DNA from 3 places in the Pseudomonas sp. LBUM1643 genome. Region 1 is predicted to be linked to each of the others. Evidence: riboswitches for the same ligand, from Rfam matches in the RefSeq annotation. Region 1 holds a riboswitch; each other region holds the start of a gene.
What was found. A riboswitch is a leader RNA that binds a small molecule or an ion and turns the genes downstream of it on or off. The one in region 1 is predicted to bind cobalamin.

Region 1 (3,270 bases):
GCAAAGGTGCCAGCCGCCACGGCCGGGCTGTCGACCACGGTGATCACCGCGTCAACGGTGCAGGCACTGCGGATTTCCGGCCACTGGAAGGCTTGCACCAGTGGTTTTGGCAAGGCGAGGCCGGAGGTTTCGATAAGGATGTGGTCGAGGTCGCCACGACGGGCAACGAGTTCGCGCATCACCGGGAAAAATTCTTCCTGGACGGTGCAGCACAGGCAACCGTTGGCCAGCTCATAGACGCGGCCGTTGGCTTCTTCTTCGGTGCAGCCGATGGCGCACTGCTTGAGGATTTCACCGTCGATGCCCAGCTCGCCAAACTCGTTGACGATGACGGCGATGCGCCGGCCCTGAGCGTTGTCGAGCATGTGCCGCAGCAAGGTGGTCTTGCCCGAGCCGAGGAAGCCGGTAACGATGGTGACGGGGAGTTTGGCCAGTGTTTTCATCGGATGCCCTTTGGCAAGGTGGCGGGCATGCGGGACGACAATCGCTGCGACAGGTGCGCGCGCGGAAGAGTTCGCCACCGGATCACCCCGCCCGGTTGTAGTGAGAATCTGTTTCGAGGCAGGTCTCCTGGCTGACGGCGTGCCGGGCAGTTTCGCCTGGCATTCGCTGCGCCTTCCCGCGAACCCGTTGGACAGGGTTTGCAGTGGCGTGGCAGCGAACATCACCGTTCACAGTTGCGGGGGCAGCCGCGGCTTGAACCGCGTTCCCTTCTTAGCTTCGGCAAATACCGAAGAACCTCGAATGCGCAAGGCTACGCATGGTCTTGGGGCGGGTCAATCGTTGAGCTTCACGCGCTCCCCTGTAGGAGCTGCCGAAGGCTGCGATCTTTTGACTTTGCTTTAAAAACAAAATCAAAAGATCGCAGCCTTCGGCAGCTCCTACATAGAGCCCATTAGTCTTCGCCCCTAACGAGAACCCTTGCCAATTGACGCCAAACCCCGCCCATGCTCTCCTACACGCCTTGTTACGGGTGCCCTTCACAGGGTGAAACGGGAAACCGGTGAATCATGTGCTTTACTCAAGGCCATGTCAGTCCGGTGCTGCCCCCGCAACGGTAAGCGATTGAAGAATCAAATCCACTGTGCCAGCAGTTCGGCATGGGAAGGTGATTCTTGCAGGTTGAGGCCAAACCCCAGCCCCTCGTGAGCCCGGAGACCGGCCCGCAACACACAGTGATTTTTCACCTTCACTGAATAACAAACCCGCGGTGGGCGGGCGCTGTTGCATCTCTGCGTGCCCGATTCGCAGGGATCTTCCATGCGCTCTATTCACCCGCTGACAGACCAGAGGGAAGCGCCATGTCGACCATCAGCACCACCGGCAGCAACACCGCCAGCAGCACCACGACCCTGACTCAACGCCTGACCGCCGCCTTGTGTGCGTCGATCCTGGGCGCATGCCTTGTGTACTTTGCCGGGTTCTCCCACATCGAAGCGGTGCACAACGCCGCCCACGATACCCGTCACAGCTCCGCATTCCCGTGCCATTGAGACCTGCCGACATGATCAAGCGTATTGCGCAAACCGCAGGTTTCACCGGGCTGCTGGCCGCCCTCCTGCTGACCCTGCTGCAAAGCTTCTGGGTCGCTCCGCTGATTTTGCAGGCCGAGACCTACGAAAAATCAGAGCCTGTCGCGGTAGAAATCCATGAGCATACCGGCACTGCCATGGCCGCTCATGCCCACGATGCCGAAGCCTGGGAGCCGCAAGACGGCTGGCAGCGCGTGCTGTCCACCACCGGTGGCAACCTGGTTGTAGCGGTTGGTTTCGCCTTGATGCTCGCTGGCCTCTACACCCTGCGTGCGCCCAATAGCACCGCGCAAGGCTTGCTGTGGGGCCTGGCCGGTTACGCCACGTTCGTCCTCGCGCCAACCCTGGGCCTGCCGCCTGAACTGCCAGGCACTGCCGCTGCCGACCTGGCGCAACGCCAGATCTGGTGGATCGGCACCGCCGCCTCTACCGCCGTCGGGATCGCACTGATCGTGTTCAGCCGTCACTGGCTGATGAAGGTCCTGGGCGTGGCGATCCTGGCCGTTCCCCATGTGATCGGCGCGCCGCAACCGGAAGTGCACTCGATGCTCGCCCCGGAAGCGCTGGAAGCTCAATTCAAAATCGCTTCGCAGTTGACCAACGTCGCGTTCTGGCTGGCCCTGGGCCTGATCAGCGCCTGGTTGTTCCGCCGCAAAGGTGAAGGCCAATACCGCGCATGACCCATGCCAGCACAGCGCCGACGCTCGTGGTCGGCCTGGGCTGCCAACGCGGCTGCCCGGTCAGCACGTTGCAGGCACTGCTCGACCAGGCCCTTCAGGCGCATCAGATCGAACTTCACCAGATCAAGGCACTTGCCAGCATCGACCTGAAGCGTGACGAGCCTGGCCTGATCGAGCTCGCCAAACAGTTGGGATTACCGATCATGTACTTCAGCAGCGAGCAGTTGGCGGGTTATCAAGAGCAACTCAGCCATCATTCGGACATCGCCTTTGAGCGCACGGGTTGCTATGGCATCGCCGAAAGCGCCGCACTGGCCCTCGCCGAACAGCTGGCTGACGCACCGGCAAAGCTGCTGATTTCGCGACAAAAATACGCTCAGGCCACCCTCGCATTGGCGTGCACCGCTTAAAATCCTCAATAATCCCCACCCCGATCATGAGCAATCTTCATCTGAAGGTGTGCCTCGCCCCTTTTTTCACAGGATACGACGATGACTGTCTTCTTCATTGGCGCAGGTCCCGGCGACCCGGAACTGATCACCGTCAAAGGCCAGCGGCTGATTCGCAGCTGTCCTGTAATCATCTATGCAGGATCTCTGGTGCCCACTGCAGTCTTGGAGGGGCATCACGCCGAAACGGTGGTGAACAGCGCCGAACTGCATCTGGAGCAGATCATTGAATTGATCAAAACCGCCCACAGCGAAGGCAAGGATGTGGCGCGGGTGCATTCCGGTGATCCGAGCCTGTACGGCGCGATTGGCGAACAGATCCGCTACTTGCGTGAGCTCGACATCCCGTTTGAAATCATTCCCGGCGTGACCGCAACCGCGGCTTGCGCTGCACTGTTGGGGGCTGAACTGACGCTGCCGGATATTTCCCAAAGCGTGATTCTGACCCGTTATGCCGACAAAACCGTAATGCCCGCTGGCGAAGAGCTCGCCAGCCTGGCGCAGCACAAGGCGACCATGGCGATCCATTTGGGGGTCAATCACCTTGAAAAAATCCTCGCCGAATTGCTTCCCCATTACGGCGCCGACTGCCCGATCGCGGTGATCCAT
Region 2 (3,270 bases), 600 kb from region 1:
ACGCGCCAGCAAAATCACCAGGGCAAAGGCCGCGACGGCGCCGGCGAACGCCCCGGCGGACAACGAAACCGCGCCAGCCCCCACACCCAGCAACGCCACCAGCACGGCACCTGTGGACGCGCCGGCGGAGATGCCGAGCAGGTAAGGATCAGCCAACGGATTGCGCAACAACGACTGCAGGATCACCCCGCAAGTCGCCAGCCCGGCGCCACAGGCAGCGGCCACCAGGGCGCGGGTCAGGCGGTAGTTCCAGACGATGCCTTCGTCGATGGGATCAAGCACATGCCCGGCTGCCCACAGCTTGTTGGCCAACACCTGGAACACCACGCTCGGCTCGATCGGCGTTTCACCAATGGCCACGCCAGCGATCACTGCCAGCAGCAGTGTCGCGAGCGCCAGCAGCGTGCGAATCAGCGTCCTGGTCATTGCGGCAGGTCGTAGCCATTGATGGCGGTCGCCAGTGTTTCAAGGCCGTCGAACATTCTGACGCTGGCCTGCATCGCCATGGCGTCGAGGATAATGATCCGGTTGTTTTTCACCGCGTCCATGTTGCGCGTCACCGGGTCACTGCGCAGGAATTGCAGTTTCTTTTCATGATCGTCAGCAGGGAATCGCCGGCGGTCCATGCGCGCAATCACCAGGAACGTCGGGTTGGCCTTGGCGATGGTTTCCCAGCCCACTGTCGGCCATTCCTCGTTGGACTCAACGACGTTGCGCACGCCCAAGGTGTTGAGCATGAAATCCGGGATGCCCTTGTGGCCGGCGACGTACGGGTCGATGTCGAGGCTGGCGCTGGAGAACCAGAACAGCGCGCTGGTGTGCTTCAGGTCCTTGTTCTGCACCGTAGCCATCGACTTCGCCAGGCTGGCCTTGAGTTCGGCGTTCAACTGCTCGCCACGGGCCTGAACATCAAAGATCTGCGCCAATTGGCTGATGCTTTTGTAAATGCTGTCGATGCGAAACGCCTCCAGCCGCGTGCCATCGGCGCCGACCAGGTTGTCTTTGGCTTCGCAATCGGAGGGCATCAGGTAGGTCGGAATATTCAGCTCATGAAACTGCTCGCGAGTGCCCACTGCGCCTTGCGGACCGACCATCCATTCCAGCTCCACCGCCACCAGTTCAGGACGTTTGCCGATCACCGCTTCGAAACTCGGCTCGTTGTCGGCCAGGCGTTCGATCTTGTCGTTCTGGGTCTTGTACGTGGACAGGACATCGTTGAACCACAACGATGTGCCGACCAGCTTGTCGCTCAAGCCCATGGCATAGAGCATTTCAGTGCCGGCCTGGCCAATGGTCACGGCCCGGACAGGCGCGTGCTGGAACGTCAGCGTGCTACCGCAGTTTTCGACGGTGAGGGGATACTGTGTCGGGTTCGCCTGGGCGAGGGCGCAAAGACCCAGGCCCGAGAGGAGGGTGGCGAAGCGGGGCAGCAGCATGAGGCGATCTCCATTTGAACCGTACACGGAGCAGAGGTATACGGTCTGGAAACACATCATCGAACGCTGCGGCAAGGGCAGTGCAAGGCCGATCACCGAAGTGACGCACGCGACAAGGATGTCCTTCCCGGACACCCCGCCGGTTAGTGATTTGCTTGGCCGGCAGGTCTCCTGACTGATGCGTCATCGCCTGGTTCCGGCCTTCCCGGGGGTGATCCCAGTGGCGTTCGTGGAGCAGGCTCAGCATCTACAGTTGCGGGGGCAGTTCCGTTTGATGCTGTGTGAGCATCACGGATTCCCTATTAATCCCATGTGGAAACCGGCGGCGGCATGGTAGTCGATCAGACCGTCCGAGGGGAACCTGTCTAACCCCGATGCACCCAGATCTACTGTAGGAGCAAAGCTTGCTCGCGATGGCGTCCTGACAACCAAGCCACATCCCCCAGATGCACCCGGATTAACTGTAGGAGTGAGCCTGCTCGCGATGACGACCTGTCAGGCAACAAGTTTCTCCCATATGTACACCGATCAAACTGTGGGAGCTGGCTTGCCGGCGATGGCGGCCTGATCGGCGGTGGGATTGTTGTTGGTGTACATATCCGTTTCTGCGGTCATGGCTACTATTGGTTTCGCTTTTACAGCGAGTCACTTGGAAGAGCCCCAAGTAACCAAGGGCTCTTGCCCCTTTCGTGCGGTGCCTCGCTAAGGCTCGGCATACCCTCGCTCCGGTCCTGCTCCGTGGGCCCGCCGCGATCGGCCATCCATGGCCGTGCGCGGCTAACCCGGCATCCTTGCCGGGTTACCCACTGCGCAGAACCTGCGCTCGGCCTTACGAGGGGGCAAGAAGATCAAAAGCAAATCAAAAGCACATCAAAAGCAAATCAAGTGCAAATCAAAAGCGGACCGAACTGCGTTTTTTCCAGGTATTGGTTGCGTTCGCCGTAGGCTTCAATCACTCACCTTGATCGCCTCAACATCCCCCAAAGAGCTGTAATGCTTACGCAGCTTCCTCAGGTCCCGGCTCCCCATTTTGTCCAGTGACAAGGTAGCGTTCTGCGCTTCTTGGGTGGCTCGAATCAGCTCGTCGATTTTCAGATGCAAGATATCGTTGTCGCGGTTTTGGGTGTTCTGGATGAGGAAGACCATCAGGAACGTGATGATCGTGGTGGAGGTGTTGATGATCAGTTGCCACGTGTCGTTGTAGTGGAAATAGGGACCTGTGAGTGCCCATACGATGATCAGGACAATGGCGGTGAGGAAGGTTTTTGAGCTGCCGGCTCGATTGGAGAGTGCCTGGCAGAATTGTGAGAATTTCATGAGTACCTACTCTTGCGATGGTCAGTGATAGACCGCAGTGATTCTTTGAAATTCTTTTTCATTCTCTTTCATCAGCGAGCATTTTCCTCCCGTGTATCCGAGGGTTCACGTCGCTCATCATTTTGTTGGAACTCCTTTCAACGTCGCTCCGTCATCTGAACTGAGGGGGGCTGCGAGCGCTCGTGGCGTACCCGATAACGCTTTTTTTTGAACAGCGAGGGACGTCATGAATAGTTCAGACAGCAGGACTGACGGTCAGACCGATCGTCAGGACTCCGGAAGACCGGAAGCCGATTTTCAACATTTGAAGGAGGGCGTTACCGAGGCCCTTGGTGATGCGCGGCAGCAAGCGGATGCGCAGTTCGGGCAGTACCGTGACACAGCAGCAGACCAGATCGAGGCACTGGCCCAGGGGGCGAAATCTTTTGTCTCCGAGATAGAAAGCAAGGACACGCTCGGTATGTCCGACTACCTGGCCGATATGGCCGAGTCCATGAGCGGGCTGGCCGGCAATCTG
Region 3 (3,270 bases), 1.8 Mb from region 1:
TAGCTGAACGGCCAGCCATAAAAGGCCCCGTCCTTGACCGAGGTGATGTAGTCCGGCACCAGGTCACTGCCGATTTCGTCACGTTCGTTGACAGCGGTCCATAACGCGCCGCTATCCGGCTCCCAGGCCATGCCGTTGGGATTGCGCAGGCCCGAAGCGAAAATTCGGTGATTGCCGGTCGCGCGATCCACTTCCCAAATGGCCGCGCGGCCTTCTTCCTTGTCCATTCCGTTTTCCGCGACGTTGCTGTTGGAGCCAACGGTGACGTAAAGCTTGTTGCCATCCTTGCTGGCGATAACGTTTTTGGTCCAGTGATGGTTCAGCGTACCACCCGGCAAGTCGACCACTTTGATCGGTTGCGATTTGATCGCCGTGTCACCGTCTGCATAGTGGAAACGCAACAAGCGGTCGGTGTCGGCGACATACAGATCATTGCCGACCAGGGTCATGCCGAAGGGCGAATTCAGGTTCTCCAGAAACACGGTGCGGGTTTCAGCAATGCCGTCGTGATCCTTGTCCCGCAGCAGCGTGATGCGATTTGGACTTGGGACGCCAGCCCCCGCGCGTCCCATGACGGTCTTCATGACCCAGCCTTTTATGCCTTTGCCATCATCGGGCTTTGGCGGTGCGTTGGTTTCCGCCACCAGCACATCACCATTGGGCAGCACGTAGAGCCAGCGTGGGTGATCGAGCCCTTCGGCAAATGCCGCCACCTGCGTGCCGGCCGCGGCTGTCGGTTTGGCACCGTCAGCCCAGCCGACGGCCGGGGCGATGTTCACCGTCGGTATCAGGGTCTTGTTCGGTTCTGGCAGCTTGGGTGACGGACCGGTGCCGTCGGAGACTTGCAGGCTGGAGGTTTCACCGCAGGCGACGAGACCTCCGGCGAGCGCGATGACGAGAACGAGCTGGGGTTTGCGCATGCTGATCTTCCCTTTAAATGCATTGACCTGATCAGTAGAGAAGCGCAAATGTGCGATGGTTCAACGGGGCACAATCAATCAAACGATCTGCGGCAGTTATTCGCGCAGACAAGTCCCGTCTTTAATTGACGCTCCACCCCCAACCCTCTAACCTTCGCGGCTTGTTTCAGGTGCTCTGTGACGTCGTCGACAGAGTGAAACAGGGAAGCCGGTGAGTGATCGCTTTGTTGCACGAAGCTTCGCGATCCCGGCGCTGCCCCCGCAACGGTAAATGAGTAAAAACTGCGCCTTGTGCCACTGTGTCGATTATCGGTATGGGAAGGCGCGCAGTTCGGCGTCAAGCCGCTCATGAGCCCGGAGACCGGCCTGATCCATCCAGCGGCATCACGGTGGGCGATGCCAGGCTTTTTGCCGTCTATTCTTGTGCCTGCCCGCCGTTATCCAGCCCCAACGGAGAGCTTCCCCATGACTGATACCCCTGATCGCGACGAACGCCACCTGGCGCGCATGTTGCGCAAAAAAGCCGTGATCGACGAACGCATCGCCAACTCCCCGAATGAATGCGGCCTGCTGCTGGTGCTCACCGGCAACGGCAAGGGCAAAAGCAGCTCGGCGTTCGGCATGCTTGCCCGGTCCATGGGGCATGGTATGCAGTGTGGTGTAGTGCAGTTCATCAAGGGGCGTAACAGCACCGGTGAAGAACTGTTCTTCCGCCGCTTTCCGGAGCAGGTGCGTTTTCATGTGATGGGCGAAGGTTTCACCTGGGAAACCCAGGACCGTCAGCGTGACATTGCTGCTGCCGAAGCGGCGTGGGCAGTTTCTCGTGAATTGTTGCGCGATCCGTCGATAGGTCTGGTGGTGCTGGACGAGTTGAACATCGCGCTCAAGCACGGCTATCTCGACCTCGATCAGGTACTCAGCGATTTGCAGGCCCGCCCGCCGATGCAGCACGTCGTGGTAACCGGGCGCGGCGCCAAACCGGAAATGATTGAACTGGCTGACACCGTGACCGAAATGGGCGTGATCAAGCATGCGTTCCAGGCCGGGATCAAAGCGCAAAAAGGCGTCGAATTGTGAATCAACCCCGTCATTGCCCCGCGGTACTCATCGCCGCGCCGGCCTCCGGTCAGGGCAAGACCACCGTCACCGCTGCGCTGGCCCGTTTGCATCGCAATCAGGGGCGCAAGGTCCGCGTATTCAAATGCGGTCCGGACTTTCTGGACCCGATGATTCTCGAGCGCGCCAGCGGTTCGCCGGTCTATCAACTGGACATGTGGATGGTTGGCGAGCAGGACAGCCGTCGGCTCCTGTGGGAAGCCGCGGGTGAGGCAGACCTGATCCTCATTGAAGGCGTCATGGGGCTGTTCGACGGCACACCGTCCAGTGCCGATCTGTCGCGGCATTTCGGTGTGCCGGTGCTGGCCGTGATCGACGGCACGGCCATGGCGCAGACCTTTGGTGCGCTGGCGTTGGGGTTGGCGCGGTATCAGCCAAACTTGCCGTTTGCCGGCGTATTGGCCAATCGGGTCGGTACCTTGCGCCATGCGCAGTTGCTCGAAGGCAGCCTGACGGAAGGGTTGCGTTGGTACGGCGCATTGTCCAGAGAAACCGGGATTCAATTGCCGAGCCGGCATCTCGGCCTGGTGCAAGCGAGTGAGTTGAACGACCTGGACCTGCGCCTCGATGCCGCAGCCGATGCACTGGCTGGCAGTTGCGAAGTTGCGTTGCCCCCGGCGGTGGAATTCGCCGCGCCGGATGTGATCGTCGCCGAGCCCTTGCTGGCGGGCGTGCGGATTGCCGTGGCCCGTGATGAAGCGTTCGCTTTCACCTATGGCGCGAGCCTGGATTTACTGAGGGCCATGGGTGCCGAGTTGCTGTTTTTCTCGCCGATCCGGGACGCCCATTTGCCCGACGCGGACAGCCTGTATCTGCCAGGCGGTTATCCCGAATTGCACCATGTAACACTGTCACAGAACACCTCGATGCTGAATGCGATTCGTGCTCACCATAGCGCTGGTAAACCACTGCTGGCCGAGTGTGGCGGCATGTTGTACCTGCTCGACTCATTGACCGATGTCGACGGCACGCGCGCGAAGCTGGTCGGCTTGTTGGCGGGAGATGCAGTGATGCAAAAGCGACTGGCGGCGCTGGCGTTGCAGGCGGTCGATTTGCCCGAAGGCTCACTGCGCGGGCATACCTATCACCACTCTTTGACCAGCACCGAGCTTCAACCGATCGCCCGTGGGCTGAGCCCGAACGGTGGGCGCGGGGCCGAGGCGGTTTATCGTGAGGGGCGGATGACGGCTTCTTACGTGCATTTTTACTTTCCGTCGAATCCGTCCGCGATTGC

Region 2: linked by a shared signal. The riboswitch ahead of ACA063_RS18895 (ABC transporter substrate-binding protein) and the one ahead of ACA063_RS16125 (CbtB domain-containing protein) in region 1 are both predicted to bind cobalamin.
Region 3: linked by a shared signal. The riboswitch ahead of cobO (cob(I)yrinic acid a,c-diamide adenosyltransferase) and the one ahead of ACA063_RS16125 (CbtB domain-containing protein) in region 1 are both predicted to bind cobalamin.

The regions. Positions count from the first base shown of each region.
Region 1 covers NZ_CP166813.1:3,606,251-3,609,520, forward strand. Annotated here, with positions in the region: gene cobW (cobalamin biosynthesis protein CobW) at 1-443, opposite strand, end outside; cobalamin riboswitch at 544-758, opposite strand; cobalamin riboswitch at 955-1,181, shown strand; gene ACA063_RS16125 (CbtB domain-containing protein) at 1,302-1,493, shown strand; gene ACA063_RS16130 (CbtA family protein) at 1,505-2,212, shown strand; gene ACA063_RS16135 (cobalamin biosynthesis protein) at 2,209-2,622, shown strand; gene cobM (precorrin-4 C(11)-methyltransferase) at 2,704-3,270, shown strand, end outside.
Region 2 covers NZ_CP166813.1:4,203,359-4,206,628, reverse strand. Annotated here, with positions in the region: gene ACA063_RS18900 (FecCD family ABC transporter permease) at 1-426, opposite strand, end outside; gene ACA063_RS18895 (ABC transporter substrate-binding protein) at 423-1,436, opposite strand; cobalamin riboswitch at 1,581-1,775, opposite strand; gene ACA063_RS18890 (low affinity iron permease family protein) at 2,385-2,753, opposite strand; gene ACA063_RS18885 (hypothetical protein) at 2,980-3,270, shown strand, end outside.
Region 3 covers NZ_CP166813.1:1,814,587-1,817,856, forward strand. Annotated here, with positions in the region: gene ACA063_RS08175 (PQQ-dependent sugar dehydrogenase) at 1-920, opposite strand, end outside; cobalamin riboswitch at 1,072-1,304, shown strand; gene cobO (cob(I)yrinic acid a,c-diamide adenosyltransferase) at 1,386-1,997, shown strand; gene ACA063_RS08185 (cobyrinic acid a,c-diamide synthase CobB) at 1,994-3,270, shown strand, end outside.